Regions from separate parts of the Mesorhizobium sp. M0514 genome, predicted to be linked through region 2. Evidence: predicted binding sites of a transcription regulator. Region 2 holds the regulator's gene; each other region holds the start of a gene.
What was found. Region 2 encodes PhoB, which activates phosphate uptake and scavenging genes when phosphate is short. Its sites were predicted from a motif close to TGTCATNNANCTGTCAT; they were not measured.

Region 1 (7,828 bases), on a different contig from region 2:
TTTGATCATCGAGCCGAACCAGACCATCGTCGTCGAGCCGGGCTGGCAGGCCGAAATCACCAACCTCAATCACGTCGTCATCCGCCGCACGGAACGGAAAGTTCGCACGGCTGCCCTCGGTACCGAAGCCGATCCGGTGATGCTGGAGGTCTTCAACAACCTCTTCATGTCGATCGCCGAGCAGATGGGCGTCACGCTGCAGAACACCGCCTATTCCGTCAACATCAAGGAAAGGCTGGACTTTTCCTGCGCCGTCTTCGACCGCCACGGCGCGCTGGTCGCCAACGCGCCGCACATGCCGGTGCATCTCGGCTCAATGGATCGCTCAGTCGAAACCATCATCCGGCTGAACTCCGGCGACATCCACCCCGGCGACGTCTTTGCGCTGAACGCACCTTACAATGGCGGCACGCATCTGCCCGACATCACCGTGGTGACGCCGGTCTTTTCCCTCCCCCTCGAGGGGAGGGTGGCCGCGCAGCGGCCGGGTGGGGTCCTCTCAGAAGGCACCGCAAGGGCGTCGAGCACTGCCGCAGCGACCCCCTCCGGCGGCTCCGCCGCCACCTCCCCTTCAAGGGGGGAGGAAATCCTGTTCTGGGCGGCCTCACGCGGCCATCATGCCGACATTGGCGGCACGGCACCTGGCTCGATGACACCACTTGCCACCACGGTCGACGAGGAAGGCGTGCTGTTCGACAATTTCCGCGTCGTCGATCGCGGAAAATTCCGCGAGGCGGAGCTGCAAACGCTGCTCACCGACCACCCCTACCCCGCCCGCAACCCGCACCAGAACATCGCCGACCTAAAGGCGCAGATCGCCGCGAATGAAAAGGGCGTGGCGGAATTGCGCAAGATGGTCACCCATTTCGGCCTCGACGTCGTCGAAGCCTATATGGGCCATGTCCAGGACAACGCCGCCGAAAGCGTGCGCCGCGTGCTGGAGCGGCTGCCAGATAGTTCCGAGTACGAATACCCGACCGACACTGGCCAGGTGATCAAGGTGAAGATTACCGTCGATCGGCAAAAGCGCGAGGCGACCGTGGACTTCACCGGAACGTCGAAGGTCGAGAAGAACAATTTCAATGCGCCCGAGCCCGTCGCCCGCGCAGCCGTGCTCTATGCCTTCCGTGTCATGGTCGAGGACATGATCCCGATGAATGCCGGCTGCCTGCGGCCGATCAACATCATCATCCCCGACGGCTCGATGCTGAAGCCCGCCTACCCCGCCGCCGTCGTCGCCGGCAATGTCGAGACCTCGCAGCATGTCACAAACGCCCTGTTCGGCGCCATGGGAGCCATGGCCAATGCGCAAGGCACGATGAACAACCTGACCTTCGGCAACAAGCAGTACCAGTATTACGAGACCATCTGCTCCGGCTCGCCGGCAGGCCGGATGAACTCCGGCCGCGGCTTTGCCGGCACATCCGGCGTCCACACCCACATGACCAATTCGCGCCTCACCGATCCGGAAGTGCTGGAACTGCGCTTTCCCGTCATGCTCGAGGATTTCCACATCCGCGAAGGTTCCGGCGGCAAAGGCAAATGGAGCGCCGGCGACGGCACCAGGCGCACCATCCGCTTCCTCGAAAAGATGGAATGCGCCATCCTGTCCTCGCACCGCAACCGCCCGCCGCAAGGCCTCGATGGCGGCGGTGACGGCGAGGTCGGCTCGACCAAGGTCCGCCGCCAGGACGGCAGCGTCGAGACGCTGAAGGCCTGCGACCAGACCGTGCTCGACGCCGGCGACGCCGTCATCCTGACGACGCCGACGCCGGGCGGGTTTGGCAAGCAATGACGGAGTCTTGCTAGGTGCCGATCAACGGACAATCTGGGCGCGCGAGAATTGCGTTTTGAGGATAAGTACCCATGACCGGGTGACGAACATTCCTGAGGTACTCGGCCGGCGATCTGAGCTTCAACCCGAACTTTTCGGACTCGTTGATGGGATGGCCGATCGGCTGTATCCGCCTTTGCAACCAGTAATGGGGTGGTTAGCCTGGCTGCAGCGGATGCGTGGCGAACTCTTAAAGCTGCCCATTTTGCCGACAGATTGAAGTCACATTAAACGGCCTTTCAATGGGACTCGACTCATCGACCTGCCGGCGTGATAGTCCGCTTGGGTTGAGGGTTTGGCCATGACAGCAGACGTAGAGATGCTAGGTCCTACTATGGACCGCTATTTGACCGAAAACAAAGCTGCTGCGTGCATCTCGATCAAGGCTTCTATCGCCATGCTGAGGGATCGAACTGGCACCATTCTCTCCGACGTTGATCTGGAACAGTTCATCGGGACGATCGCAACAACACTCGGCAAAGCCATCCTGTTCGACCACTATGGCGGCAAGGCCTTCAGACTTGGTGCAGGCTGATGCGCAAGACTTTTCACGGGTTCTACGAGCCGACGGCGGCAGAGTTTGAAAAAATCTGGTCAGAAGGGCTGCTCGTTCCCGACACCAATGTGTTGTTGCATCTTTTCAGATTCATGCCGAAACAACGGGCGGAGGTCCTGGCTGCATTCCAATCGTTTGGTCAAAGGCTTTGGCTGCCGCATCAGGTAGGTCAGGAGTTTCAGTTGAACTGGCGCTCGGCCGACAGTTCCAACAGAGGCGAGTATCGAAAACTGAAGGACAAGCTCGCGACGAAAAAAGGGGAAGTCGAATCTCTCGTGAGCGCTTTCAGTCGATACGATCCGTGGCCCGCTGGTTCTGGGATGAAGAATATCGGTGGGTTCTTCGATCACCTCGCGAAAGAGGTTGACGATGCCGTCGGCGAGCTCCCCGACGCCCAAGGCGTGTTTGCTGCTGTGACAGATCTATTTGAAGGAAAGGTCGCCGATCAGCCCAAAGATATAGAGGGTCGCGCTAAGGAGGGAACTCGGCGTGCAGCTGCCGAGATACCTCCCGGCTACATGGACAAGCGACCGGGCGACTATCTCATTTGGGCCGAGATGAAGCAAAAGGCCAAATCGACTAATGCACCGATCCTCTTCATCACAGACGACGCCAAGGAGGATTGGTGGCTTATCCAGTCCGGAAAGACAGTAGGTCCGCGCCCTGAGTTAAGGCAGGAATTTTTCGCAGAAACTGGACAGCTGTTTTACTCTTATGCGCCAGCGCGATTCCTGGCGCTGGTTGCAGACCGCACGAAAAATATCGTCTCGCCCGAGACGGTGAAGGAGATGCGGCGAGCTGAACTCGACGCCGTCGCTTCGTCGTGGGCGCATGCTGCGAACTCGCTGAAAAACCGCTCTGTTGAGTGCACAGCAGAACCTGAGCGTTTTATACGGCTGTTGATGAGGTACTGCAATTTTGTGGGAATGCGGGACAGCATCGGGAATGGCTCAGACCGGGCGGAAGGTATTCGACTGGAAATGGAGAAACTGAGGGTTGAACTTTTTTCGCTTCTTAAAGCCGAGACGTTGGAAGAAAGAGTTGGCGTATTTAATGAGTTTGTCGGCTTGGGTGTCAGAGCTCTTCCAGGTCGATGGGGTCATGAAGGGGACGCAGCGCGGTCCAGACTTCAAATGCTTTACGACAAGGCCCATCTCTCGGCCATATCGGATGGTTCACCGTCTGCTTGGGGACCTGGAGATTGAAGCGTTTGGAGGCATAATCCACCATAGCCACAAACATCCCGCCGGTAAAAGGGGCGGGTGATGGCCTTGCGTAGAGCAGCATAGTCCGACAAGCCTGCGTCATTCAGGACAACGATCTCGCCGTCGATAATTGCGCCAGCATGACCTCTATTTCGTCGCATTCGATCTGCTGCACCTTAACGGCCATGACTTGCGGGGTATGGACCTCGACGACCGCCGCGAGCTCAGTTCATTCAATGGAACGGGACAGGCCCGGCGCAGCGGCCTATAGCTGGTAAGCCGGGCTAGACGCTGTGGTGTCACGAGGTCTAGCGGGGATGAATACCAGGGATGCATGGAGGGTGACGTGCTAGAAGAAACCGAAGAGCTTCTTTTCCAGTCAAACTTGGTGCGCCGGGTCAAGAACCTCGCGCTCGGTCCGACGACGCCTTCAAACGCCCTGGTCCCTCTTTACGAGGCAATTTATAATTCAATTCACGCCGTTCAAGATCGCTTCCTACAGGAGTGGGTGAGAGGCGGCCGGATCGGCGTCTCAATTTTCATGGATAATGGCGCTCCAAGCGTTGAAATCAGAGACAACGGAATCGGCCTAGACAACGATAATTTCACGTCTTTTCGGACCTACGATAGCGATCACAAAGCTAAGCGTGGTGGCAAAGGAGTTGGCCGGCTCTCCTGGCTTAAAGTTTTCGATTCCGCCGAGGTCACGAGCGTCTTTGCGCTGGCCGGAGAACTGTATGTTCGGCACTTCTACATTTTGCTGGACAACCTTAGACCGATTCAACAGCACACAGTGAAGCCGGCTCCAGATGGCCAGATCGGCACGGTCGTTAAGCTCATTCGAATGAAACCGGAATATGCGCGACATATGCCGTCACGCACCGATACCATTTTACGGAAAATTGCGGCTCACTTCCTACCCTACCTTGTTTCAAAGGCGAAACCGTCCATAACGATCGAGACCGCGACTGAGAGCTACGATCTAGGCGAGTTTTTGGGTTCCCAAGGAGTAGAACTGGGAGAGCTCGACTTCCCAGTTTCTGAGACCGAGGAGCTGCATCTTGAACACAATCTTCTTCGGCAGGGCGTCCTCGAAGGCAAGGTAAGTCATACGCTGTATCTTGCGGCCCATGATCGAGTGGTAGCATCCTTCGACATCGGCTTGGCGCTCGGCCTAGCGACATATATCGAACGCGACGGACAGCGTTATGCCTATGCAGGCGTTGTGAGTGGAAGCCTTCTGGATGAGGCTGTGAATTCGGAAAGGACAGCATTCGACCTGGATGCGGAAACCATCGAATTGACAAAGAGGGGGGCACTTGCTGAGATCAAAATTATCTTAGGCCCGCAACTCGACAGGGTCATAGACAAGCAAACAGATCTCTTGCGAAATGTGGTCAAAAAATATCCTCGCTTTTCATATCTGCTGAGCAATCCCAGGGATTTCGTGGCCGATAAAATCCCGCGCAATTTTCGCACTTCCGAACAAATCTACCAGCATCTGGCATTGTACGATTTTCGGGAGAACCGCGACATTGAACGTAAGGTCGAGGTGCTCTCGAAAGAGAAAGTCTCTGATGAAGATCCGGTCCAAAGCGGTGTTCAAGCTATTGTGAGCCGGTTGACAGCCCAAGAATTCTCAGTGCTTGCGGACTATACGGTACGAAGAAAGGTGGTGTTGGACCTGTTGGAAAGAAGGCTGGGCTACCGGCCTGACGGCACAATGAAACAGCATGCGGAGGAGGCTCTGCATAGCTTCGTCGTTCCTATGAGGGTTACGAATAGCGAAATCCATATCGACAAGCACAACCTTTGGATCATCGATGACAAACTTACGTACTATGAGCATTGGGCCTCGGACAAAAAGCTGAAAACCCTTTTGGCCGAGAGCGATTCAGGCAGTCGGCCGGACGTTCTCCTGTTCGGAGGCAGAACTGCCTATCACCGCCCAGGAACTGACCAACCGGTCGTCATCATTGAATTTAAAAAGCCGGTTCGAAACGACTACAATGATGACGAGAATCCATTCACTCAGATCTACGGCTATATCGAGGAGCTTCGCGCTGGCAAAGTCCTGGACCGGTCTGGCGGCCTTATCCAAGAGATTTCGGAAACCACACCGTTCTTTTGCTACATCATCGCGGACCTAACACCCAATCTCCGAAAATGGTTGAGGATGGCCCAGATCAACGTCCCGCTACCCGGAGGCGGCGGGTTCTACGGCTATAACGATGACTATAAGGCATTCATTCAAGCGCTGAGCTACCGCTACGTGCTGAAAGACGCACGAATGAGAAACGAGGCGTTCTTCAAGCAACTCGGTATTTGAAAGCTGATCGCGGCCGCCGGCCGAGAGTAGCTTTCTGATGCCAAATGAAGTTGCGCGGAGGTGCCAAACGATTTTGCGCGCTACAGCCTGAACTCGCGTCAACAGCCTGTCACCCGCCTGTCATGCCCCTGAGTTACCCGCTTGCGGCAAAGCAAATGGGGAATCACTTTGCCATGACGGACGTCTCCTCGGATCTCGTTTTTCGCCGCGGCAAGGAAGTTGGAAAAGCCGTCTACCAGAACCGCCCGCTTTCGCAGGCCGGCCTTTCCGAACGGCTGTTTGCGCTTCTGTTTTCCGGCCTTGTCTATCCGCAGATCTGGGAAGACCCTGAAGTCGACATGGAGGCCATGCAGCTTGGCCAGGGCCACCGCGTCGTCACCATAGCGTCGGGCGGCTGCAACATCCTCGCCTACCTCACCCGCTCGCCTGAACGCGTCGATGCGGTCGACCTCAACGCCGCCCACATCGCCTTGAACCGGATGAAGCTGGAGGCGGTGCGGCATCTGCCCTCGCAGGGCGATCTGTTCCGTTTCTTCGGCGCCGCCGACACCAACCACAATTCGCAAGCCTATGACCGCTTCATCGCGCCGCATCTCGACCCGGTCAGCCGCCACTATTGGGAGCGTCGCAGCTGGCGCGGCCGCCGGCGCATCACCGTCTTCGACCGCAATTTCTACCAGACCGGCCTGCTCGGCCTGTTCATCGCCATGGGCCACCGCATCGCCAAATTCTTCGGCGTCGATCCCGCCGGTATCATGGCGTCGAAGAGCCTCGCCGACCAGCGCCGCTTCTTCAACGAAGAGCTGGCGCCGGTCTTCGACAAGAAGCTGTTGCGCTGGGCTACCTCGCGCAAGGCTTCGCTGTTCGGCCTCGGCATTCCGCCGGCGCAGTACGATTCGCTGATCACCTCGGGCGATGGTTCGATGGCCAGCGTGCTGAAGGCCCGGCTGGAAAAGCTCGCTTGCGATTTTCCGCTGAAGAACAACTACTTCGCTTGGCAAGCCTTCGCCCGTCGCTATCCCAATCCGGGTGAGGCCGCCCTGCCCGCCTATCTAGAAGAGGCCAACTACAAGGCGATCCGCAACAATGTCGATCGCGTCGGCATCCACCACGCCAATCTGATCGAATTTCTGGCCGGCAAGGACGCAAGCACCGTCGACCGTTTCGTCCTGCTCGACGCGCAGGACTGGATGACGGACGACCAGCTCAATGCCCTTTGGTCGGAGATCACCCGCACCGCCTCGGTCGGCGCCCGAGTCATCTTCCGCACCGCCGCCGAGCCCAGCGTGCTGCCGGGCCGCGTCTCGATCTCGCTGCTCGACCAGTGGACCTACGAGGACGAGGCCTCGCGCGACTGTTCGGCCCGCGACCGCTCGGCCATCTATGGCGGCTTCCACCTCTATGTGAAGCGCGCGGCATGAGCGCGAGCGAGCTGCCGGCCGACCATGCCGAACTGATGGACGGCGTCTATCGCTGGCAACGCCATATCTACGACCTGACCCGCAAATACTATCTGCTTGGCCGCGACCAGATGATAGTCGGGCTGGATGTGCCGGCGAATGGCAGAGTGCTCGAACTTGGCTGCGGCACCGGCCGCAACATCGCGCTTGCCGCCCGCCGCTATCCCGACGCCCGCCTCTACGGCCTCGACATCTCGGCCGAGATGCTGGAAACGGCGAGCAAGGCGATCGGCCGCGAAGGCCTGTCCGGCCGCGTCGTGCTGGCGCGCGGCGACGCCACCGATTTCGACGCCAAGACGCTGTTCGGCGTCGAGCGCTTCGACCGCATCTTCGTGTCCTATTCGCTGTCGATGATCCCCGGTTGGGAAAAGACGGTTTCAGCAGCCCTTGCGGCACTCGCGCCCGGCGGCTCGCTGCATGTCGTCGATTTCGGCCAGCAGGAAG
Region 2 (7,828 bases):
GGCCGGCAGCCAGCCATCGGTATAGGCCTCGCCGACATTCTTGATCTTGCCCGAGTCGATGGCTTCCTTGAGCACTTCCATCGAGCCCGAGAACAGGAAATCGGCATTCGGATCCGAGCCCGAGCCCTTGATGAAGACATAGTTGCCTTCGGGCTTCGCCTTGAACACTTCGCGGGCCTGCATGCGGCCGACTTCCTTGTTGTCGAAGGTCAGGTAGAAGACGTCCTTGTTCTCGATCAGGCGGTCATAGCCGACGACCGGAATGCCTTCGTCCAGCGCCTTCTGCACCGCCGGGCCGATGGCCGAGGCGTCCTGCGCCAGGATGATCAGCGAGTTGGCGCCCTGCGAGATCAGGCTTTCGACGTCGGTCAGCTGCTTGCCGGGATTGGACTGCGCGTCGGCGGAAATGTACTTGTCGCCGGCAGCCTCGATCGCCGTTTTCATCGCCGCCTCGTCGGTCTTCCAGCGCTCTTCCTGGAAGTTCGACCACGACACGCCGATGACCTTGTCCTTCGCCTGCGCGACCGACACCAGCGCCAGCGACATGGCGACACCCGCCAGCATGGCGGCTGCAAATCTGTTCATCATAATCCTCCCTGCGCCGCGTGCGGCGCGACAAAACTGGCCCGAGGGCCGGCACACAGAGGCCCTATTTTTTCGAGCCTCGAAAAAATACTGGTTCAATGATAAGGCGCTGTCAACATCGATTCTGATGGATTCTGATGGCCTTGCCGAATTTTTTCGAGGTCCGCAATAAACAATGACAGGGCTGCCGGCGTCTGCCAATATTTGGCTGGTGCCGTCGAACGCCTTCACTATCATGAGGCGCGAGGAGGCCGGGAGGAAACAAATGTCGGTTGGAATCCGCCACGACGATCTGCGCCGTCGCAACCGTGCGATGGTGATTTCAGCCGTGCGCCGGGCCGGCCAGCCGTCGCGGACCGAGATTGCGGCGACCACCGGCCTCAGCCACTCGACCATATCGGCAATCTCGTCTGATCTGATTCAAGAAGGCATCCTGATTGAAGGCAAACCTGGCGAGACCGGCGCACTGAAACGCGGCCGGCCGCAGGTGGGCCTTGGTCTCAACCCGGAAGCGGCGGCGGTGATGACCGTCGTGCTGTCGCTCAATTTCCTGTCCGTCACCGTCATCGACTATGCCGGCCACGTCGTCGCCGAGGAACAGCGCCGGCTGGACACGCTGACCAAGCCGCGCGACGAGCTGATTGGCGAATGCGTAGCAATCGTCCGGCGGCGGCTTGAGGATCCCGACCTCGATGTCCAGAGCATCGCCCGCATTGCCATGGGCATCCAGGGCATCACCGATTCGCAGGCGCGCGCCATGCTGTGGTCGCCGATCACGCCACTGACCGACATTGCCTTCGCCGACATGTTGGAAGCGGAATTCGGCATTCCGGCCACCATGGAGAACGACTGCAATATGATGGCGGTGGCCCTGCAATGGCGCCAGCCCGAGCGCTACCGCGACAATTTCATCGCGATCCTCTTGTCGCACGGCATCGGCATGGGACTGGTGCTGAAAGGCGAACTGTTCACCGGCACCCATTCCTCGGGCGGCGAGTTCGGCCACATGATCCACCGTCCGGGCGGCGCGCTCTGCCGCTGCGGGCGGCGCGGCTGCGTCGAGGCCTATGCCGGAAACTACGCCATCTGGCGCAGCGCCAAAATGATGGGCGAGGATGCCGAGCCGGTCGATATCGGCGACGCTGATATGCGCGCACTCGCCGCGCGCGCCCGCGAAACCGACGGCCCGGAGCGCGAAGCCTATCGCAAGGCCGGCGAGGCGCTCGGCTTCGGCCTCGGCAGCCTGTTTGCGCTGATCGATCCGGCACCCGTCGCCATGGTCGGCGTCAGCGCCGCCGCGTTCGACCTGATCGAACCGGCATTGCGCGAAGCGATCGCCCAGACCGCCGGCGGCCAGCACTCGAAGTCGATCTCCTTCGACACCGAGCCCAACGAGCTGCCGCTGATCCGCGAAGGCTGTGCCATGCGCGCGCTCGGCTTCGTCGATCAGGAGATTTTTGCGCCGGGTATTCAGCCCAAATCCGGCAAGCATGTCGCGTGAATGGCCGGCAACGGCGCGACGCGCAGGATCCTAGTCTTCCCTGATCGCGTAGCCGGCGCCGCGAATGGTACGGATGACATCCGGCATGCGGCCGTTGTTGACGGCCTTGCGCAGCCGCCCGACATGCACGTCGACGGTTCGCTCGTCTATATAGATCGTCTCGCCCCAGACATTGTCGAGCAGTTGGCTGCGCGAGAACACGCGGCCGGGATGGCGCATCATGAATTCGAGCAGCCGGAACTCGGTCGGTCCGAGCCTGATCTCGCTCTTCTTGCGGTAGACCCGGTGCGATTCTCGATCGAGCACGATGTCGCCGACCTTGAGCACGCTCGACAGCACTTCCGGCTTGGCGCGGCGCAGCAGCGCTTTCACGCGCGCCATGAACTCCGGCGTCGAGAATGGCTTGACCAGATAGTCGTCGGCACCGGTGGACAGGCCGCGCACGCGATCGCTTTCCTCACCGCGCGCGGTCAGCATGATGATCGGCAGCCGCTCGGTTTCGGGCCGCACTCTAAGCCGCCGGCAGAGCTCGATGCCGGAAACAGCGGGCACCATCCAGTCGAGCACCAGGAGATCGGGCACGTTTTCCTGCAGGCGGATCTCGGCCTCGTCGCCGCGTGTCACCACCTCGACGTGATAGCCTTCGGATTCGAGGTTGTAGCGGAGGAGCACGCCTAGCGGCTCCTCGTCCTCCACGACCATGATGCGTGGCGCGATCATAGGCAGTTCACCCTCATCAGGCCGGCGTGGCCATCGCCGTCTCGTCCTGCTTCGGACGATTGGCGGGCAATTGCTGGCCGGTCAGCACATAATACGCATTTTCGGCGATGTTGGTGACATGATCGCCGATGCGCTCAAGATTCTTGGCGCAGAACAAGAGATGCGTGCAGGCGGTGATGTTGCGAGGGTCTTCCATCATGTAGGTCAAGAGCTCACGAAACACGGACGTGTATTTGACGTCGATGCGCTCGTCGTCATTCCTGAGTTTTGCAAGAGCTGCCGCATCGGTGGCGGCATATTCCTCGACGACGCCTTGCACCTGGATCAGCACCAGCTGCGCCATGGCATCGATGGAGTGCGAGAGGTCGCGCGGCGTGACGCTCAAGCCCACGGTGCCGACGCGTTTGGCGATGTTCTTGGCGAGATCGCCGATGCGCTCGAGGTCGCCGGCCATGCGGATCGAGCCGACCACGGCGCGCAGATCGTTGGCCATCGGCTGGCGCTTGGCGATCAGCGTGATGGCGCGGTCGTCCAGTTCGCGCTGGCGCGCATCCATGATGGCGTCGTCGGAAACGACACGCTGTGCCAGCGCATTGTCCGAATTGAGCAGCGCCCTGGTCGAGCCGCTGACCATCGAGCCTGCCAGATCGCCCATGTCGCGGATCAGCTTGCTGATCTGCCCGAGCTCTTCATCGAAGGAGGCGACGGTATGTTCACCCATGATCTTGGTCCTCGTGCCTGAAAATTCACCCGCCGGACGGCTCAGCCGAAGCGGCCGGTAATGTAGTCCTGGGTGCGCTTGTCGTCGGGGTTGGTGAACATCTTGTCGGTGGCGCCCTCCTCGACGAGATAGCCGAGATGGAACATCGCTGTACGCTGCGACACGCGCGCCGCCTGCTGCATCGAGTGGGTGACGATGACGATCGTGTAGTTCTGGCGCAGTTCGTCGATCAGCTCCTCGACACGGGCGGTGGCGATCGGATCGAGCGCCGAGCAGGGCTCGTCCATCAGGATCACCTCCGGCGACACGGCGATGGCGCGCGCGATGCACAGGCGCTGCTGCTGGCCGCCGGACAGGCCGGTGCCGGGCTCCTGCAGGCGGTCCTTGACCTCGTTCCAGATCGCAGCCTTCTTCAGGCTCTGCTCGACGATCTGGTCCATGTCGGACTTGCGCTTGGCCAGCCCATGGATGCGCGGGCCGTAGGCGACGTTCTCGTAGATCGACTTCGGGAACGGGTTGGGTTTCTGGAACACCATGCCGACGCGGGCGCGCAGTTCGACGACATCGATGTTCTTGTCGTAGATGTCGTCTTCATCGAGCGTGATCTTGCCGGTCACCCGCGCCGAATCGATGGTGTCGTTCATGCGGTTGAGGCAGCGCAGGAAGGTCGACTTGCCGCAGCCGGACGGGCCGATCAGCGCCGTCACCTGGTTCTGGCGGACGTCGAGATTGACGTCGAACAACGCCTGCTTCTCGCCGTAGAAGACGCCGACCTTGTCGCCGCGCATCTTGATGACTTCGTTCGACTTGGCGTTCATTTTGTCGCCCACTGCATTCTCAAGGGACTGTTCGGTCATGATGTTCATACCAAATTGCCTTTTTTCTACCAGCGCCGCTCGAACCGGCGCCGAAGCACGATCGCGGTGATGTTCATGGCCATGAGGAAGACGAGCAGGATGATGATGGCGCCGGACATGCGCTCGACAAAAGCGCGCTCAGCCTCGTTTGCCCACATGTAGATCTGCACCGGCAGCGCGGTCGCCGGATCGAAAGGCGTCGTCGGATAATCGGCGACGAAAGCGACCATGCCGATCAAGAGCAGCGGTGCTGTCTCGCCGAGCGCACGCGCCAGGCCGATGATGGTGCCGGTAAGGATGCCTGGGGCGGCAAGCGGCAGGATGTGGTGGAACACCATCTGCATCTTGGAGGCGCCGAGCCCGAGCGCTGCCGAGCGGATCGACGGCGGCACCGCGGCAAGGGCGGCGCGCGTCGCGATGATGATGGTCGGCAGCGTCATCAAAGTCAGCACCAGGCCGCCGACGAAGGAAGCCGAGCGCGGCATGCCGAGGAAGTTGATGAACACGGCAAGGCCAAGCAGACCGAAGACGATCGACGGCACCGCCGCGAGATTGTTGATGTTGACTTCGATCAGGTCCGTAAAGCGGTTCTTCTTGGCGAACTCCTCGAGATAGATCGAGGCGGCGACGCCGATCGGCAGCGCCAGCAAAAGCACGATCACCATCATGTAGAACGAACCGATGATGGCCACGCCCATGCCCGACGTCTCGGGCCGGCTGGAGGCGCCATAGCTGAACAGGCCGGTGTTGAAATGCTCGGCCATCGCGCCTTCGGCTTTGAGCTTGTTCATCCAGTCGATCTGCTGGTCGGACACCTTGCGGCGCGCTTCATCGACGCCGAGGTCGATCTGGCCCTTGAAGGCCGAGTCGAGATTGGCGGCGGCCAGGATGTCGACGTCACGCGTCGTGCCGATCACCGACGGATCGGCGGAGACGATGTCGCGCAGCTGGACGCGGGCGCCTTCCGACAGGAAGCCCTTGAGCTTCAGCATCATCGGCTTGTTGGCCGGATCGATGCCGAGCTTGGCCACCAGCGCGTTTTCGGCGAGCTTGGGATAGTTCGCCTTGATCAGCACGGTAGGGTCGGTCGCGCGCTTGCCGGAGGGATCGATCACCTTCTCGTCGAAGGTGACCGGCAGCGTCACCGTCGTCTGCCAGAAGGCGGTGTAGCCTTTCGAGACGATGGTGATCAACATGATGGCCAGGAACGCCAGGCCCACCGAGATCGCAATCACGCCATAGATGCGGAACCGGCGTTCGGCGGCGTAGCGCGCCTTCAGCCCGATGTCGCGGCGCGGACGCGCGACGGCACCCGCCATCGTGTCCAGGGGGATGTCGGTCATTCGTACTGCTCCCGGTACTTGCGCACGATGTAGAGGGCGACGATGTTCATCACCAGCGTCAGCGCGAACAGCGTCAGGCCGAGCGCGAAGGCGACCAGCGTCTGCGGCGAGTTGAACTCGAGATCGCCGGTCAGCTGGTTGACGATCTTGACGGTGATGGTCGTCATCGCCTCGAACGGGTTGGCCGTCAGATTGGCCGCGACGCCCGCCGCCAGCACGACGATCATCGTCTCGCCGATGGCGCGCGACGCCGTCAACAGGATGGCGCCGACGATGCCGGGCAGTGCCGCCGGCAGGATCACCCGCTTGATCGTCTCGGAGCGCGTGGCACCGAGGCCGAGCGAGCCGTCACGCATTGCGCGCGGCACCGCGGTGATGATGTCGTCGGACAAAGAGGACACGACCGGGATCAGCATGACGCCCATCACCAGGCCGGCGGTGAAGATGCTCTGGCCCTGGATGAAGGGAGAGCCGCCGGTGAGGGCTGCTGAGAGGTCGCGCAGGAACGGTCCGAGCGTGACCACGGCGAAGATGCCGTAGACGATGGTCGGGATGCCGGCCAGCAGTTCAAGCGCGGGCTTGACCACCGACCGGACGCTGCGCGAGGCGTATTCGGACATGTAGACCGCCGACATCAGCCCTACCGGCACTGCGACCAGAAGCGCGACGGCGGCGATGTAGAGCGTGCCGGCGAGTAGCGGGATCAGGCCGAACTGACCCTGGCTGCCGCCGGAACCGGCGGCGGCGAAACGCGGATCCCACACCGTGCCGAAGAAGAAGCTCATCGGTGATACGCTTTCGAAGAAGGTGATCGTCTGGAACAGCATCGACAGCACGATGCCGACCGTGGTCAGGATGGCGATGGTCGAGGCCGCAAGCAGCCCCCACAGCATCAGCTTCTCGACATTGTTGCGCGCCCTGGCGCGCGGCGCGATCTGCCTCAGCGCATAGAAGGCGCCGGCGACCGACAGCGCGAAGGTCAGCACGGCGCCGAACAGGCCGAGCCGGTCCTGGACCTGGTTCGCCTCGACCGCGATCGGGATCATGTAGTCCTGTGTGTCGCTGGCCAGTGCCACGCCCTTGGCGGCGAGCAGCGGCTGCAATTCGGCGAAAGTAGCGGGAAGTGCGGTATCGCCATCGAGCCGGCGCAAGCCCTTGGCCAGGCTCTTCACCAGGCTGGCGTCGAGCGCTTCGCTGGCGACCTTTGTGTCGGCGGTGCGCTCGGGCAAAGCGGCATGGATATGCCGGTCGAGATAGAAGGAAGAGCCGATATCCCAGACGGCGAGCAAAAGGACGGCAGGCAGGACCGCGAGCAGAAAGGCCCACCAGCCATGATAATGCGCGCGCGAATGCGGCTTGACCTTGCCGGTATCCTGCGCCGCGGCGCGCTGGCGGCCGACCACAAAAGCGACCACGCCTATGACGATGATTATGGCGAGTACGAGCAAGGACGACATAACCCACCCCAGGGAAAATTCAGATCGCCGCCGCCGTTGCGGCAAGCGGCGAAATCAGGGCGCGGAGTTCATCCGCGCCCTGATCCGTCCGTTGATTACATTGTCTTTCCGGCGGCGAAGGCGTCGCGCTGGCCCTGACGTTCGGCGTCGGGAGCGGAAACCAGGCCGTACTGGGCGAGCGGGCTTTCCGGGCCGATCATCTGGTCATCAAGGAAGAACTCGACATATTCCTTGAGGCCAGGAACGACGCCCAGATGCGCCTTCTTGACGTAGAAGAACAACGGCCGCGACACGGGGTACGTGCCATCGGCGATGGTCTGCGTCGAAGGCACGATGCCTTCCACGGTAGCGACCTTCAGCTTGTCGGCATTGTTCTCGTAGAAGGCGAGGCCGAACACGCCAACGCCGGTCTTGTTGGAGTCGATGCGGGCGAGCGTCTCGGTGTAGTCGCCGTCAATGTCGACAGCCTTGCCGTCCTTGCGGATGGCGATGCAGGTCTTGCCGATTTCCTTGTCGTCGGCGATGCCGGCAGCCTTCAAAGCGGCCTTGTCGCAGCCGGCGTCGAGCAGCTTGGTCTCGAACACTTCACGGGTGCCGTGCTTCTCACCCGGGATATAGGCGGCGATATCCCAGTCGGGCAGCTT
Region 3 (7,828 bases), on a different contig from region 2:
GGTTTTCCCATTTCAGCCGCGGCATGACGCCGGGCATGGCCGCAGTCAGCAGATAGACGACGCGCAGCACCGCCGCCAGGATGCGGGCGCGCTCGAGATAGCGCGGCGTCGCCAGGCCGCGGATTTCCGGCGCCGCATCGTTGAACACGCCTTCGTGGCGGAACAGGCCGACCAGCGCCAGGAAGGCACGGCCGGGGTGATCGACGCCAATGAAGGAGGCGTGGGCAATGATGTTGAGCGACTGCTTGCCGCGATATTCCGGGTGTGCGCGCCAGCCTATATCGGCCAGCAGACAGGCAGCGTGGCGATAGCGCGCCTCATCCTCCGTCTCGTCGATGCCGAAGGCGGCAAAGGTCTTGTCCGTCCATTCGACAAGCTCATGCGCATGGGTGACCGAGCGCGACCGCAGCCGCGCCAGTTCCTCCGAAGCGGAGACCAGCGGATCGGCCTTCTGCTCGGCAGGGTCGAGCAGCGAATAGAGAAACCCTTCGCGCACGCCCAATGCCGAGACGATGATCTTCGACGGCTGCATCGCCGCCATGATCTCCTGCAGCACGACCGCGCCATAGGGCAGCAGCGAACGGCGGTTCTTCGACACACCTTCGATGCCCTTGACCTTCTCGATCTCGCCTTTCGCCACCTGCTTCAGGAAATTGGCGGCGCTTTCGACACCGATCTCATAGTGGTGCATGACGCCAAGCGGGTAGTTGGTCATTTCCATGTGCAGCCGGGCAAGGTTTCGCCAGGTGCCGCCAACGGCGTAGAAGGGCCGTCCCTGCCCGCCCTTCAACAATTTGGCGCGCGCCAGTTCGTCGCGGGTGATCTTTGTCGCCTGGGCGAGCGAATTCCTGGCCATGTCCTGCAGCCGCAGGCCACCCAGCGGCAGCGTGATGCCGTCGCCGATCGCCTCGCCATTGATGTCGATAAGCTCCAGGCTGCCGCCGCCAAGATCGCCGGCAATGCCATTGGCGGGGTGGAAGCCCGAAATGACGCCAAGCGCCGAATAATGCGCCTCCTGCCGGCCAGTGAGCACGCGGATCTCGGTCTTGAGCACATCCTGGGCGCGGTGGATGAAATCGGGGCCGTTGATCGCTTCGCGGGCCGCGGCCGTTGCCAGCACAAACATGTGCTCCGCACCCGCCTGATCGGAGAGCGCGCGGAAACGGCGGAACTCCTCCATCGAGCGCGTCACCGCCTCGGGGTCGAGCTTGCCGGTCGAAACGATGCCGCGGCCGAGGCCGGCCAGCATCTTTTCGTTGAACAGCAAGGTCGGCGAGCGCGCCAACCCTTCATAGACGACAAGGCGGATCGAGTTCGAGCCGATGTCGATGATGGACAGCGGCCGGCGATCCTGCAGCCGGCCTTGGGACGTTGAAATCATGAGCCGCTGTTCTTCTTGCGACGCTTGAACTGCGCGATGCGCTTGGGCGCATGCGACTTCAGCGCGTCACCCCGTCCCGACAGGCTCGGATTGGTCATGAAATATTCCTGCGCGTTGAACGGTTCCTCACCCTCATCCAGCACGACGCGCCGGGAGGTTCCGTCAGCCAATACGTCGAAACTTTGCTGGTTGTCCATGATGTTGCCCAGCATGATCTGGCCAAGGATCTGTTCATGCACCGTCGGATTGGTGATCGGCACCATGGTCTCGACGCGGCGGTCGAGATTGCGTGGCATCAAGTCGGCCGAGGCGATGTAGACGATCGCCTCGTCCGACGGCAGGCCATGGCCGTTGCCGAAGCAGTAGATGCGGCTGTGTTCGAGGAAGCGGCCGACGATCGACTTGACCCTGATGTTTTCCGACAGGCCGGGCACCTGCGGCCGCAGGCAGCAGATGCCGCGCACGACGAGATCGATCTCGACGCCGGCACGGCTGGCGTCATAGAGCGCGTCGATGATGTTGGGATCGACGAGCGCGTTCATCTTCATCCAGATGCGCGCCGGACGGCCAGCCAGCGCGTAGGCGACCTCGTCGGCAATGTGCTTGAGGATACGGCTGCGCAGCGTAAACGGCGAGATGGCGATCCGCATCTCATCGGTCGGCTCGGCATAGCCGGTGATGAAGTTGAACAGCTGGGCGACATCGCGCGCGATCGTCGGATCGGTGGTGAAGAAGGACAGGTCGGTGTAGATGCGCGCGGTCACCGGATGGTAGTTGCCGGTGCCGAGATGCACATAGTTGCGCAGCTTGCCGTCCTCGCGCCGCACTACTAGCGACATTTTCGCATGGGTTTTGAGTTCGAGGAAGCCGAACACGACCTGAACGCCGGCGCGTTCGAGGTCGCGCGCCCAGCGGATGTTGGCTTCCTCGTCGAAGCGCGCCTTGAGCTCGACCAGGGCGGTTACCGACTTGCCGGCCTCGGCCGCGTCGACCAAGGCGCGCACGATCGGGCTGTCGTTGGAGGTGCGGTAGAGCGTCTGCTTGATCGCCACCACCTCGGGGTCGGCCATCGCCTGGCGCAGGAATTGGACCACCACGTCGAAGGATTCATAGGGGTGGTGGACGACGATGTCCTTCTCGCGGATGGCCGCGAAACAGTCGCCGCCATGCTCGCGGATGCGCTCGGGAAAGCGTGGATTGTAGGGGGTGAACTTCAGGTCGTCGCGTGGCACGGCGACGATCTCGGAAATCTGGCTGAGCGCCAGCGGGCCGGTCAGAACGCTGATGCGGCTCGAAGAGACGCCAAGCTCGCCGGCGACGAACTCGCGCAATTCGCCGGGCATCGACTTGTCGAATTCGATGCGGATGACCGAACCGCGGCGGCGCCGCTTCAGCGCCGTCTCGAACAGGCGCACGAGATCTTCCGACTCTTCCTCGACCTCGATATCGCTGTCCCGGATGATGCGGAAGGTGCCGGAACCCTTGACCTCATAGCCGGGGAACAGCTTGCCGATATAGAGGCCGACAGCCTCCTCCAACGGAATGAAGCGAACGTGCTGCTTGCGGTCGGGCAGACGGATGAAGCGCTTCAGCGCCACCGGCAGGCGCAGAAGCGCGCTCATCTCCTCGCCATTCTTGCGATGGCGCAATTGCAGCGCCATCGAGAAGCCGAGATTGGGAATGAACGGAAACGGATGCGCCGGGTCGATCGACAGTGGAGTCAGCACCGGGAAAACCTGGTCCTGGAAATGGTCTTCCAGCCAGACTTTTTCATCCTTGGTCAGTGCATCGCGGGTGATGCTCTCAATGCCTTCCTTGTTGAGCAGCAACATCAGCGCCGAAAGGCTATTCTGCTGGTCCTCCTGCAGCCGCTCGACCTCGCGCAGCAATTGTTCCAGCTGCTGCTCCGGAGTCCGGCCGTCGGGGCTCTTGAGCGCAATGCCTTCGCGCACCTGGCCCGCAAGGCCGGCGACGCGGACCATGAAGAATTCATCGAGATTGGCGGCCGAAATCGACAGGAAACGGACGCGTTCGAGCAGCGGATGGTGCTCGTTCTGCGATTCCTCGAGCACACGCCGGTTGAACTGCAGCCAGGAGAACTCACGGTTGACGAACCTATCGGGGTTGCCGCCCTCGGGGCTCGCCACCTCGACATTGATGAATTCGCTCTGCACCGGCTTCAGTTCGTTCATGGTTCCTGCTCTTCCCCGCCAACCGTCCCTTGGAGCGCCGCTGGACGTGCCATGCCTCTAACACGCTTTTGTGACGCATGACCCTTCGGCGAAAACCATTCCGATTTCAGGGACATGCACTTAACCGGCTCACCGTATCCTCTGACAGGCTTTTGCGACAGTTTCATTTCATCGATCTTGCAAACAGGCCTGTTATGTTCCAGATGCTTTTCGACGAGATCAAGGAGACGACGATGGCAGGCGGTTCCATTCCCCACTTCCAGAACGATGCGGGCCATCCGGCAATCGACATCGGCGTCAAGGAATTTATGTGCACCGGCGCCAACCCGCCCTTCGACCACCCACATGTGTTTCTCGACATGGGCGACGACGATGAAAAGGTCTGCCCCTATTGCTCGACGCTCTACCGCTATTCGGCGAAGCTGAGGGCGACTGAAACGCTGCCGGGTGGTTGCCTTTATATCGACCAGGCCGCCTGATCCTTCCGCGACAAGCCCGATGGAGGACATCAGGTCCCGGCAGGTCATAATCGCCGGGGCCGGCATCGCCGGGCTGACCGCTGCCCTTGCCTTCGCCGGACGGGGTTATCCGGTAAAGCTTATCGAACAGGCACAGCACCTAGAAGCGGCCGGCGCCGGCATCCAGCTTTCGCCCAACGCAACACGCATTCTTGGAAAACTCGGCGTGCTCGACCGGCTGCTGCCCGCAGCGTTGCGGCCGGAAGCGGTCGTGCTCAAGGACGCCGGGACGCTGCGCGGACTGGCGCGGGTACCGCTTGGGCAAGCCGCCGAAGCGCGCTGGCAGGCGCCTTATCTCGTCGCTCACCGCGCCGATCTGCAGGCAGCGCTGCTGGCGCAAATGGCCGAACGGCCGGAGATTGAGCTCATCACCGGCGCCCGCGTGACCGGCATCGTCAAAGACGCGCAATATGTCGCCGTGACCGCCGAAGTGGACGGCCGCGAGATCGAGGCACGCGGCAAACTGCTGGTCGGCGCCGACGGCGTCTGGTCGGCAGTCAGGGCGCAACTCGCAGGCGAGGACTTCGTCAAAAGCCGTTTTTCGGGCGAACTCGCCTGGCGAGTCACGATCGCGGCCGAGAGCGCCGCCGGCGAAGCCTTTGTCGCGATCGGCGCCGCCGACTGCGTCACCACGTTCCTGCATCCAGGCTTCCACATGGTCGCCTATCCCGTCAGCAAAGGCCGGGCCTTCAATCTCGCCGCCTTCACCAAGGGCGAGCGCATGGCGGAAGGTTGGTCAGGCCATGCCGATCCCGCGATCCTCACGGCTGCCCTGCGCGGCACCGCGCCGGGCCTGACGAAGCTTGTGGCACTGGCCGGCCCGTGGACGGCCTTTCCGATCCACACCGTCGAACAGAAGCGGTGGACGAGCCCGCAGGGCATCGCGCTGATCGGCGACGCTGCGCATGCGATGACGCCGTTTGCCGCACAGGGCGCCGCGATGGCGATCGAAGATGCCATCACGCTTGCCGACGCTATCGCCGATTTCCCTGGCGATCTGCCCAGAAGTTTTCAAATCTGGGAAAATCTTCGGCGGCCGCGTGTCGCCAAGGCCGCGCGTCGTGGGGCCGTAAACCGCCTCGCCTGGCATGCTGCCGGCCCGGTGGCGATCGCCCGCAATCTGTTCCTGGCCATGCGCTCGCCCGACAAGCTCGCCGCCGACCTCGACTGGCTCTATGGATGGCGAGCGGACACTCGGCAGTCTAGATCGTCGACGTAGCGATCCTTCCCACCCCCCTCTGTCCTGCCGGACATCTCCCCGCAAGGGGGGAGATTGGATGTCGCCGTCGCCGTCGCCAAAATCGCCGGCGTTGCAGCAGGAGCGCCGCGGGCAAAACGGCTGATCTCCCCCCTTGCGGGGGAGATGGCCGGCAGGCCAGAGGGGGGTGCTGTCCCGCTGGCTTCAAAAGATCCAACACTGTCGCGGTGCGATGAAGGACTGCTAGTTATAAAACCGCATCGACAAGCCCAGCGAGGCCGGCAGCGGGTTCCACCAGCCGGTGCGCAGGCCGGCGGTGCGCAGGCCGGCGGCTGTCCAGGTGTTACAGCCGACAAGCGCGTTGAAATGGCCGTTCGCCTCGAAGAAGCGGTCGAAGCTGGAATAGGCGGCGTTCTCGATGACGACCGGACCATGCGGCCCTTGCTGGAAACTCGCGTCGATATAGTCGAGCAGCGCTGCAAAACGTTCCTCATCGATGTCGAAACCGGTGACAGCAGGGTGCGGCTCGGCGATGGCCCCGGCGATATCGACATGCATGACCGAGGCGTCCAGTGTCAGCGCCTTGAGGACGGGCACTGTCTTCAGCTGCGACCAGCTCGGCGTCTCCAGATAGAAGGCCCGGCCGCCCCAGCCAAAGACGATGTAGCGCACTTCCGGGGCGTCGACAGGGATGCCGGCAGCGACCAGGAAATGGAAGCGCCGGCGCACCTCGTCATCGACGGGAATGGCGATGTCGGTGTGGATCGGATTCTCCAGCACCAGAATATGGCGCGTGCCCTCACCCGCCGCTGACGCCGGCCACAGCGGACGCGGCACCAGCGTGCCGAGCGTGGCAGCGAGCGCGACCACGATAATCAGCATGGCCACGAAACGCAGGGCTTTTCTCATGCGGCGGCGGCTTTGTGTTTCAATGGAGAAGATCAATCCCGACCCCAGATAGCAAAAGAGCCCGGCCGCATTACGGCCGGGCTCTTTTGCTTCGCATGAAAATGCTCAGTGCAGGATCTGCGACAGAAACAGCTTGGTGCGCTCGTGGCGCGGATGGTCGAAGAACTCGGCCGGCGTGTTCTGCTCGACGATCTGGCCCTGATCCATGAAGATCACCCGGTTGGCGACTTTGCGGGCAAAGCCCATTTCGTGGGTGACGCACAGCATGGTCATGCCTTCCTCGGCCAGGCCCACCATCGTCTCCAGCACTTCCTTGATCATTTCTGGATCGAGCGCCGAGGTCGGCTCATCGAACAGCATGATGCGCGGGTTCATGCACAGGGAACGCGCGATCGCCACGCGCTGCTGCTGGCCGCCCGACAGCTGGCCCGGATATTTGTTGGCCTGTTCGGGGATCTTGACGCGCTTGAGGAAGTGCATGGCGATTTCCTCGGCCTGCTTCTTCGGCGTCTTGCGCACCCAGATCGGTGCCAATGTGCAATTCTCCAGGATGGTCAGATGCGGGAACAGGTTGAAGTGCTGGAACACCATGCCGACCTCGCGGCGCACCTCGTCGATCTTCTTGAGATCGTTGGTGAGTTCCTTGCCGTCGACGATGATCTTGCCCTTCTGGTGCTCTTCCAGCCGGTTGATGCAGCGGATCATGGTCGATTTGCCCGAGCCCGAAGGACCGCAGATGACGATGCGCTCGCCGCGCATCACCTTGAGGTTGATGTCCTTCAGCACATGGAACTCGCCATACCATTTGTGCATGCCGATGATGTCGATTGCGACATCGGTGGTCGAGATGTGCATCTTCTTGGCATCGACCTTGATCTCTTCGGCGCTGACGGCGTTTTCTATGACCATGGCAGGTTCCCCTTTTTGTTCTGTCTTTTAGCTATGATGCATGTCGTTGTCCCAAAACCGCTAAACACTTTTGGGCGACATGCATCAACGTTTGTGGCCGGTGTCGAGCCGGCGTTCCGTGTACATCGAATAGCGCGACATGCCGAAGCAGAACAGCCAGAAGACGAAGGCTGCAAAGATGAGACCGGATCTCGCGGTCTGTGGCGTCGCCCAATTGGCGTCCGAGAAGTTCTGCTTGACGACGCCAAGCAGGTCAAACATCGAGATGATGATGACGAGGCTTGTGTCCTTGAACATACCGATGAAGGTATTGACGATGCCGGGGATGACCAGCTTCAGTGCCTGCGGCAGCACGATCAGCACCATCTTCTGCCAGTAGCCCAGGCCAAGCGAATCCGCACCCTCATACTGGCCCTTGGGGATCGCCTGCAGGCCGCCGCGCACCACTTCGGCCATATAGGCGGCGGCAAACAGCGAGACGCCGATCAGCGCCCTGAGATATTTGTCGAACGAAACCCCGGCGGGCAGAAACAGCGGCAGCATGACGCTGGCAAAGAACAAAACGGTGATCAGCGGGATGCCGCGAACGAACTCGATGAAGACCACGCACAGTGTCTTGACGATCGGCATCTTGGAGCGCCGGCCAAGCGCCAGCACGATGCCCATCGGCAGCGACACGGCAATGCCGACAAAGGACAGGCTCAGCGTCACCAGCAGCCCG
Region 4 (7,828 bases), on a different contig from region 2:
CGGCGAGCCGCAACGGATGCTTTCTGGCATAAAGCACGACGAGGATGGCGATCACGCTCACCGTCTGGCCGATCAGCGTCGAGGTGGCGGAGCCGGCGATGCCGAGCTCGGGGAAGGGGCCGATGCCGCGAATGAGCAGCGGATTGAGGATGATGTCGAGCACGACGGCGAGCGCCATGAAGAAGAATGGCGTGCGCGAATCACCCGCACCGCGCAGCACCGTCATGACGAAGGACAGAAGATTCATCATCGGCACGGCGACGAAGATGATGCGCAGATAGGAGCGCGCCAGCGGCAGCGCATCGGGCGGGGTGCCCAGTGTGTTGAGGATAGCTTCGACCCAGATCCAGCCGCAGACGGCGAAGATAGCCGAGACGAGGAAGAAGAAGCTGGCGCTGGTGCCGACGATGCGCCGCGCCTCGGGCAGGTCGCGGGCGCCGACCGATTGCGCCACCAGGATGGTGGCGGCCATGCCGATGCCGAACACGGTGCCAAGAATCAGGAACAGCACCAGATTGGCGTTTGAGGTCGCCGTCAGCGCCGATTCACCGAGGAAGCGGCCGACCCAGACGGCGTTGATCGAACCGTTGAGCGACTGCAGCACATTGGAACCGAGCACCGGAAGCGCGAACAACAGCAGCGTGCGAGGGATTGGGCCGCTGGTGAGATCGCCGGTGCGCCGGCGCGGGGGTATTTTTTCGTCCATGGGCTGTTCGGCGAAGGTTCATCTCAAAGTCCGCCCGGCAATGATCGCCGATTTAACGGACAAGGTCGATGCGGCATCGGAACATCACGCTTAACGCGGCTGAGGCGATCAGGTTCTCAAAGCTTGCGTAATGGGCTATGGGTCATCGCCGCGAGGGGCCGCAAACCGGGGGGATCATGTCCGACAATCCATTATTTTCTGAGCGCCTGAATAGGCGCGCGTTTCTGGGAGCATCCACTTTGGGTGCCGCTGCCATGGCACTTTCGGCCTGCACAACCACTGATGTGGCAGTACCGCCGACGCCGGCGCCGGCACCCGCACCCGAGCCCGCTTTCGGCGATGCCGCCACCATGTATTCGGCGCGCGTCGATGAGGGCTTTTCATTGCCGGCAATCCCCGTCGCCAAGCTCGATCCGAAATTCGTGCGCCAGATCGTGGACGATCCGACCGGCGAAAAACCCGGCACGATCGTCGTCGATACATCCGAGCATTTTCTCTATCTGGTGCGCGACGGCGGCAAGGCAATGCGCTATGGCGTCAGCCTCGGCAAGGCCGGGTTTGGCTGGACCGGCAGCGCCGTGATCCAGGCGCGCAAGAAATGGCCGGTGTGGACGCCGCCGCCGGAAATGATCCAGCGCCGGCCGGAACTGGCGAAATACAAGGACGGCATGCCGCCCGGACCGCAGAGTCCGCTCGGCGCGCGCGCGCTCTATCTGTTCCGCGACGGCAAGGACACGATGTACCGGCTGCACGGCACGCCGGAATGGGATTCCATCGGCAAGAACGCGTCGTCGGGCTGCGTGCGCTTCATGAACCAGGACATTATCGACCTCTACAGCCGGGTCAACGGCGTAGCCCAGGTCTATGTGCGCCCGAACCTGTCGGCCGCAGGCAAGATCATGGCCGTGTCGAGCCGGACCGCCGAGCCGATCGATGCCGGCGTGCCAAGGGATGCGGAGATTTTGAAATAGGTGCCTTCACGGCATCGCTGATCGCCGACAAACGTTTAGAGGCGGACGCGCCGGGCGCGTCCGCCTTTCCGTAAACGGCTACTTCTTGGCGAGGCCCGGAAGCGTGACCTGATAGACCAGGAACATGGTGTCGACATCGGCGCCGTCGTCGGCCTTGTAGGGCGCGCCGACCTGAAAACCGTCCTGGGTGAGAAAGTCGTTATCGTTGCCGACGAACAGGAAATAGTCGTCGGGCAGCGCCGGATCGAGCAGGCTGACCACAGACATTGCTTCCCACTTCTCCGAGAGATTGTTCTTGTCGTTCGGCTTGCCGTCATGCAGGCCGAAACGGCCGAGTTCCTTGTTGTCGTTGATGTCAATGAACGGCGTCAGCTTGGCCGGGGTCACCGAGGGGTCGAGCACGCCCTTGGGCGCCAGCGGCTTGTCGGCGGCATCGAAGGCGCCGCCGGCAATGTCGGTGGCGCCAGAGACGTCGACGACGAAAATCTGGCGCAGCAGCGAAGTATCGCCCTTCACCCCCTGGCCGTTTCCGCTGTCGCGCGCCAGCATCAGGAAGGTCTTGTCGGACAGCGCCACGATTTCGCTCTGCGCGGCGACCTTGGTCTTGTCCTTGGCGTCCTTGAACACCGGCAGCGGCACGGCATATTCATGCACCAGCTTGAGATGGGCCGGGTCGGAGGCGTCGTAGACCAGCGCGCGGGTGTTCTGGCGCGTCGCGGGCGAATCGCCGCCATCCTGGCGGGGCGCCGACTGCAGCACAGTGATCAGCGACTTGCCGTCCGGCGTCAGCGCCATGCCTTCGAGGCCTTGATTGTTCTGGCGGCCGGTTTCGGGATCCTTCGGATCGGGTTCGGCTGCACCGGGGCCCGGATTGTCGGAGGCGAAGTTCGGCGCGCCCTTGCGCATCGGCACCAAAGCGGCGGGCGGCTGCGTTGCCGACAACAGATGGCCGTCGGCCGAGAAGCGGTAGATGTTGGGGCCGTATTCGTCAGAGATGAACATGGTGCCGTCGGGCAGCCGCGCGATCGCCTCATTGTCGAGCGCCAGCTTGCCATTGGCCTCGGGCAGGATCGGCAGGTCGCCATTGGCCGCGCGCACGCCGTTGAGCGGATCGAGGCCGGTGGCGTCAGCGCCCTTGTCGTCGGTGAGGAGCAGGGAATCGGCAAGCGTCGCCTTGACGCTTGTCTGTTCCTGGCCGGAGGTGGGCGTGGCGCCCAGTGCGGTCGGCGTGAATTCGATATGAATAGTGTTGAGGCGCGGCCGGTAATCGGTGGTGCCGACGACATTGTAGCCACGGTCCGGCAGCAACCAGAGCGAGCCCTTGTAGCCGTCCGCGCCACGGGTCCAGCTTGCGGCGTCGATGGACATGCCGGAGCCGGAGCCGAAGGTCTCGCCGAACTTGTCCTTCTGATCGGCCGGGATGCGGCCGACGCCGACCAGGCCCTTGTTGACGAAGCCGCCAACGGTGGCGGTGCTGTCGGCAAGGGCAGGGGTCAGGGCGGTAAACAGCGCCAGCGCGGCGCCGAGCGACACGGTTCGGTGCGAGATTTTCATGGAGATCCTTTTTGTGACAAGCCTTGAGCGGCGCAAAGGGGCCACCGCATCGCATCGACGATGTCGCCCTCTCGCAAAGCGGTCTAGGACGCGAACATGATACTTGCGTGACAGAGAGGGCCTCTTCCTTCTCCCTTGTAGGAGAGGGAAGAGCGCAATGATCAATCGCTGTCGCGGGCGATCAGTTCCAGCGGCCAGACTTCGCGGATGATGCGCGGACCTTCCGGGCCGGCAAAGGCGGGAAGCGAGGCCAGCAGCATTTCGGCCAGCCGCCGGCCCATCGGCTCCAGCGACGGACGGAAGGCGGTCAGCGCCGGCGAGAAATAACGGCAGAGCGGCGTGTCGACGATGACGATCACCGCGATGTCGTGGCCGGGCCTGATGCCCATCTCGGCCAGTGCCTTGCAGCCGCCGAGCGCCATTGCGTCATTGTTGAAGATGATGGCTGTGGGCCGGTCCTTGGAGAGCATCACGCGCGGCGTCACCTGGTAGCCTCCGGCCTCGTTGATGAAGCCGTCGGCGATCAGGCCGGGGTCGACTTCGATGCCATGCCGCCCCAGCGCCTTGCGGTAGCCGTCGAGGAACAGGTAGCCGAAGTTGAGATCCAGCGAAGGGCGGATGGCGGCAATGCGGCGGTGGCCGCGCGCGACCAGCCGGTCGACGGCTTCATCACCCGCCCTCTCGAAATCGATATCGAGCGAAGGATAGGTGTCGTCGCCGGATTGACTTCGGCCAAGCGTGGCGAAGGGAAAGCCAGCCTTGCTGAGATAGTCGATCCGATCGTCTTCCCGCCGTGTATTGGCCAACACGACCGCGTCGGCTCGGCGCGTCTCAACCACGCGGCGCAGCCTCTCCTGCTGATATTGGCCGGGCTCGCCCATGACGACCATCAGATCCAGGTCATCCTCGGCCAGTCGGCCCTGCAGACCGATCAGGAACGGGATGAAGAACGGTTCGCCATATTGCTGGTCGCCCGGATGCGGCTGCAGCATGAAGGCGATCGAATGGGTGGTGCCTTGCCGCAGACTGCGGCCGGACTGGTTGGGCGAATAGTTCAATTGCTTGGCGGCGGCGAGCACGCGCTGGCGGGTGTCGGCATTGACGTCGGCGCGGCCGTTCAGCGCCCGCGACACGGTGCCGATCGAAATGTTCAGGTGACGCGCAAGGTCATGGATGCTGGACGCCAAGGACAGTTCTCCCCCTGTCTTGGCTAGCACCGGCTGCCGCCCAGGCCAAGGCTTCGGGATGATTTTCGCTGGCAGCCGATTGACATTCTACGCCATCGGGTGTGTTCTCGTAAACGTTTACGGAGAAACGTTTACGGTGATGCCGGAAATGCCGTGACATTCGGTCTGGAGGGACCGGACGGGAGGAATGCTGGATGATGAATGCCGTCCTCGTCGGCTGTGGTGCGATGAGCAAGGCCTGGCTCGATGCCGCGAGGCAGATCGACGGGCTCGCCATTGTCGGCCTTGTCGATCTCGACGCCGAACGGGCGCGGGCGAGGGCACGCGAATACGGGCTCGATAGCGTCGTCATCGGCACCAGCTTGGATGCGGTTCTCGACCAGACCAAACCGCAAGCGGTGTTCGATGTCGTGGTTCCCGCCGCCCGCCGCGACGTCGCCTTTGCCGCCTTTGCCCATCATTGCCATCTGCTGACGGAAAAGCCGCTGGCCGATACTCCAGAAAATGCGCGCGCCATCGTCGATGCGGCACGTAACGCGGGGCGTATCCATGCGGTCGTGCAGAACCGCCGCTACGTCGCCAATGTCCGGCGCATCAGGCGCTTTCTCGACTCCGGCGCCATCGGCAAGCCAACCAGCATCCATGCCGATTTCTTCGTCGCGCCGCATTTCGGCGGCTTCCGCGAGGAGATGGCGCATGTGCTCTTGCTCGACATGGCGATCCATACATTCGACGCCGCCCGCTACATGGTCGCAGGCGATCCCGCCGGTGTTTTTTGCCAGGAATGGGAGCCGGCCAATTCCTGGTACCGGCAGGGATCGTCGGCCAGCGCTATCTTCGATCTCGGTGGCGGCAAGCGCTTCACCTATGCAGGCTCCTGGTGCGCGGCGGGCTTCCGCACCAGTTGGGAGAGCACATGGCGCATCGTCGCCGAGCACGGCAGCCTGCTCTGGGACGGCGAGGACGGGCTGAAGGCCGAGGTTGTGTTGTCGGTCCGCGACGGCCTGTTCGACCTGACCCAGCCCATCATCGTGCCGCCGCTTGATCCCGCCGACCGCGTCGGCGGTCATCTCGGCATCATCAAGGATTTCATCCACGCCATCGAGACCGGCAGCGAGCCGGAGACGCGTGGCAGCGACAACGTCAAAAGCCTGGCCATGGTTTTCGGCGCCATCGAAAGCGCCGAGACCGGACGGCGCGTCGCAATCACACAGGAAGCATCGTGATGCCAAACCCGCTTCTCGACATCCGCATCGGCACCATGGTGCGGGCCAATCTCGAAGACCCCGCCGCCTACATCAAAGAGATTCTGCCTCTCGGCTTCGAGAGCATCCAGCCCTTCTTCTGGCAGACGCTGGGCGGCAAGGATTTGCGGCGGCTCGCCGGCGAGATTCGCGAGGCGATCGGCGATGCCGATGTCGTCGTGTCGTCGATCGGCGTGTTCGGCAATCCGCTGGAGGATGGCGAGGTCGATCGCGGCGTGCTCGCGGCCTGGGAAACCGTCATCGACAATGCGCATCTGTTCGGCGCCTCAACGGTCAGCGGTTTCACCGGCCGCCTCCGCGGCAAGAAGCTGACCGACAGCCTGCCGCGCTTCCGTGAGGTCTGGGGACCACTGGCCAGGCGCGCCGCCGACAAGGGCGTGCGCATCGCCTTCGAGAATTGCGCGATGGATGGCAACTGGGCGGCCGGCGACTGGAACATCGCCCACAATCCCGATGCCTGGGAGCTGATGTTCAACGAATTGCCCGACGACAATCTCGGCCTCGAATGGGAGCCCTGCCATCAGCTGGTCTATCTCATCGATCCGATGCCGCAGATCCGCAAATGGGCGCCGCGCATTTTCCATGTCCACGGCAAGGACGCGACGGTGCGCTGGGATGTCATCCGGGAGCACGGCGTGTTCGGCAAGCTGCCCTTCGTGCAGATGCGCACACCTGGCTTCGGCGACAGCGACTGGACGCGGGTGATCAGCGAATTGCGGCTGGCCGGTTACAAGGGCGCCATCGACATCGAAGGGTGGCACGACCCGGTCTATCGCGGCGACCTCGAAATCACAGGTCAGGTGCGCGGGCTGGAATACCTCAAGCAATGCCGGGGAGGGGCGATCTACCTGCCGAACCCAGCGTGACCGAGGGCCGGTGGGAGGAGCCGGCCTGACAGATTGCCAAGCACTGCCGACAAGCACTGCTGATAAGCGAATGACGAACCCCTCGGCTCACCGAGGACAAAAGGGAGGAACGTGCATGAGCATCGCAATAAGAACGACATTTCTGCGCTCGACCGCCGTGGCCGCCGCCACGGCGCTGTGCGCCGCCATCTCCACTCTGCCGGCGCAGGCGCTCGACGCCCAGTGGTGCAAGGATGTCCATATCCGCTTTTTCGTCGGCGGCGCCGAGGGCGATGCTTTCGGCACCATCGTCTACAATGGCGCCAAGCAGGCGGCGTCTGATCTCGGGCCGAAGGTCGACTACATCTTCTCGCAGTGGGACGTCGAGAAGATGGTGCAGCAATTGCGTGAGGCCGTCGCCGTGAAGCCAAACGGCATTGCCATGATGGGCCATCCGGGCGACGCCGCGATCATGCCGCTGGCCGAACAGGCGCATAAGGACGGCATCAAGATGATGTACCAGAACGTGCCGGTGCCGAAAGTGGTGGACGCGTTCGGCGGCGGTTATGTCGGCGCCCAGCAGGAGCAGCAGGGCCGCGCGCTCGGCGCTGAAGCGTTCAAGCTCGGCAAGCTCAAGTCCGGCGACAAGGCGATCATGATCGGCCCGTTCGAAAACGAGGCGCGCGGTGCGCGCGAGCGCGGCACGGTGGCAGCACTCAAGGAGGCCGGCGTCGAGGTCATCCAGCTGTCGTCGCCCCCGAGCGGCGAATGGGCGTCCGATCCCAATCTGGCGATCCCGGTGATCACCGCGGCCCTGCTCAACAATCCCGATGTGAAGGCGGTCGGCTATCCCGGCGGCCAGATGCTGGGCAACGTCGCCACCTACATGCAGGCGGCGGGACGCAAACCCGGCGACATCTTCAACTTCGGCTTCGACACCAGCCCGCAGATCGTCGAGGCGTTCAAGGGCGGCTGGGTGCAGCTGACGGCCGATCAGCAGCCGTTTCTGCAAGGCTATCTGCCGATCCTCAGCCTTTGCCAGCAGGTGGTGCTGGGCCTGGCGCCGATGAATGTCGACACCGGTGCCGGTTTCGTCACGCCGCAGAATTACGAGATCGTCGCCGAGCTCGCCAAGCAGGCGCTGCGCTGACCTCCCAAGCTGCCGGCTGGGCCCAAGCCCGGCCGGCAGGACCGCTGGCGAGAATGCCGGCAAGCGAGAGCATTTCACCGTTTCAAGGAAACGGCGAACCGCTCTATCTCTTTGTTCTTACGCAATTCCGGACGAAAAACCGCGTACACT

Region 1: NKI61_RS14600 (BtaA family protein) is a predicted target of PhoB. The motif match lies at 6,021-6,037, and genes of this name have one in related genera.
Region 3: NKI61_RS19300 (RNA degradosome polyphosphate kinase) is a predicted target of PhoB. The motif match lies at 3,728-3,744, and genes of this name have one in related genera.
Region 4: NKI61_RS14850 (esterase-like activity of phytase family protein) is a predicted target of PhoB. The motif match lies at 3,328-3,344, and genes of this name have one in related genera.

Annotation. Positions count from the first base shown of each region.
Region 1 is NZ_JAMYQZ010000030.1:211-8,038, reverse strand. It holds gene NKI61_RS14625 (hydantoinase B/oxoprolinase family protein) at 1-1,795, shown strand, start outside; gene NKI61_RS14620 (hypothetical protein) at 2,136-2,369, shown strand; gene NKI61_RS14615 (PIN-like domain-containing protein) at 2,369-3,595, shown strand; partial or broken gene NKI61_RS14610 (ATP-dependent DNA ligase) at 3,729-3,821, shown strand; gene NKI61_RS14605 (ATP-binding protein) at 3,942-5,924, shown strand; gene NKI61_RS14600 (BtaA family protein) at 6,047-7,345, shown strand; partial or broken gene NKI61_RS14595 (class I SAM-dependent methyltransferase) at 7,342-7,828, shown strand, end outside.
Region 2 is NZ_JAMYQZ010000076.1:478-8,305, forward strand. It holds gene xylF (D-xylose ABC transporter substrate-binding protein) at 1-585, opposite strand, end outside; gene NKI61_RS25010 (ROK family protein) at 851-2,086, shown strand; gene phoB (phosphate regulon transcriptional regulator PhoB) at 2,117-2,806, opposite strand; gene phoU (phosphate signaling complex protein PhoU) at 2,823-3,527, opposite strand; gene pstB (phosphate ABC transporter ATP-binding protein PstB) at 3,569-4,393, opposite strand; gene pstA (phosphate ABC transporter permease PstA) at 4,411-5,727, opposite strand; gene pstC (phosphate ABC transporter permease subunit PstC) at 5,724-7,184, opposite strand; gene NKI61_RS25040 (substrate-binding domain-containing protein) at 7,280-7,828, opposite strand, start outside.
Region 3 is NZ_JAMYQZ010000046.1:22,226-30,053, reverse strand. It holds gene ppx (exopolyphosphatase) at 1-1,381, opposite strand, end outside; gene NKI61_RS19300 (RNA degradosome polyphosphate kinase) at 1,378-3,573, opposite strand; gene NKI61_RS19295 (zinc-finger domain-containing protein) at 3,807-4,052, shown strand; gene NKI61_RS19290 (FAD-dependent monooxygenase) at 4,072-5,310, shown strand; gene NKI61_RS19285 (TIGR02117 family protein) at 5,533-6,198, opposite strand; gene NKI61_RS19280 (amino acid ABC transporter ATP-binding protein) at 6,304-7,107, opposite strand; gene NKI61_RS19275 (amino acid ABC transporter permease) at 7,192-7,828, opposite strand, start outside.
Region 4 is NZ_JAMYQZ010000030.1:53,939-61,766, forward strand. It holds gene NKI61_RS14840 (MATE family efflux transporter) at 1-706, opposite strand, end outside; gene NKI61_RS14845 (L,D-transpeptidase) at 883-1,677, shown strand; gene NKI61_RS14850 (esterase-like activity of phytase family protein) at 1,756-3,231, opposite strand; gene NKI61_RS14855 (LacI family DNA-binding transcriptional regulator) at 3,393-4,418, opposite strand; gene NKI61_RS14860 (Gfo/Idh/MocA family protein) at 4,613-5,644, shown strand; gene NKI61_RS14865 (sugar phosphate isomerase/epimerase family protein) at 5,644-6,549, shown strand; gene NKI61_RS14870 (substrate-binding domain-containing protein) at 6,665-7,678, shown strand.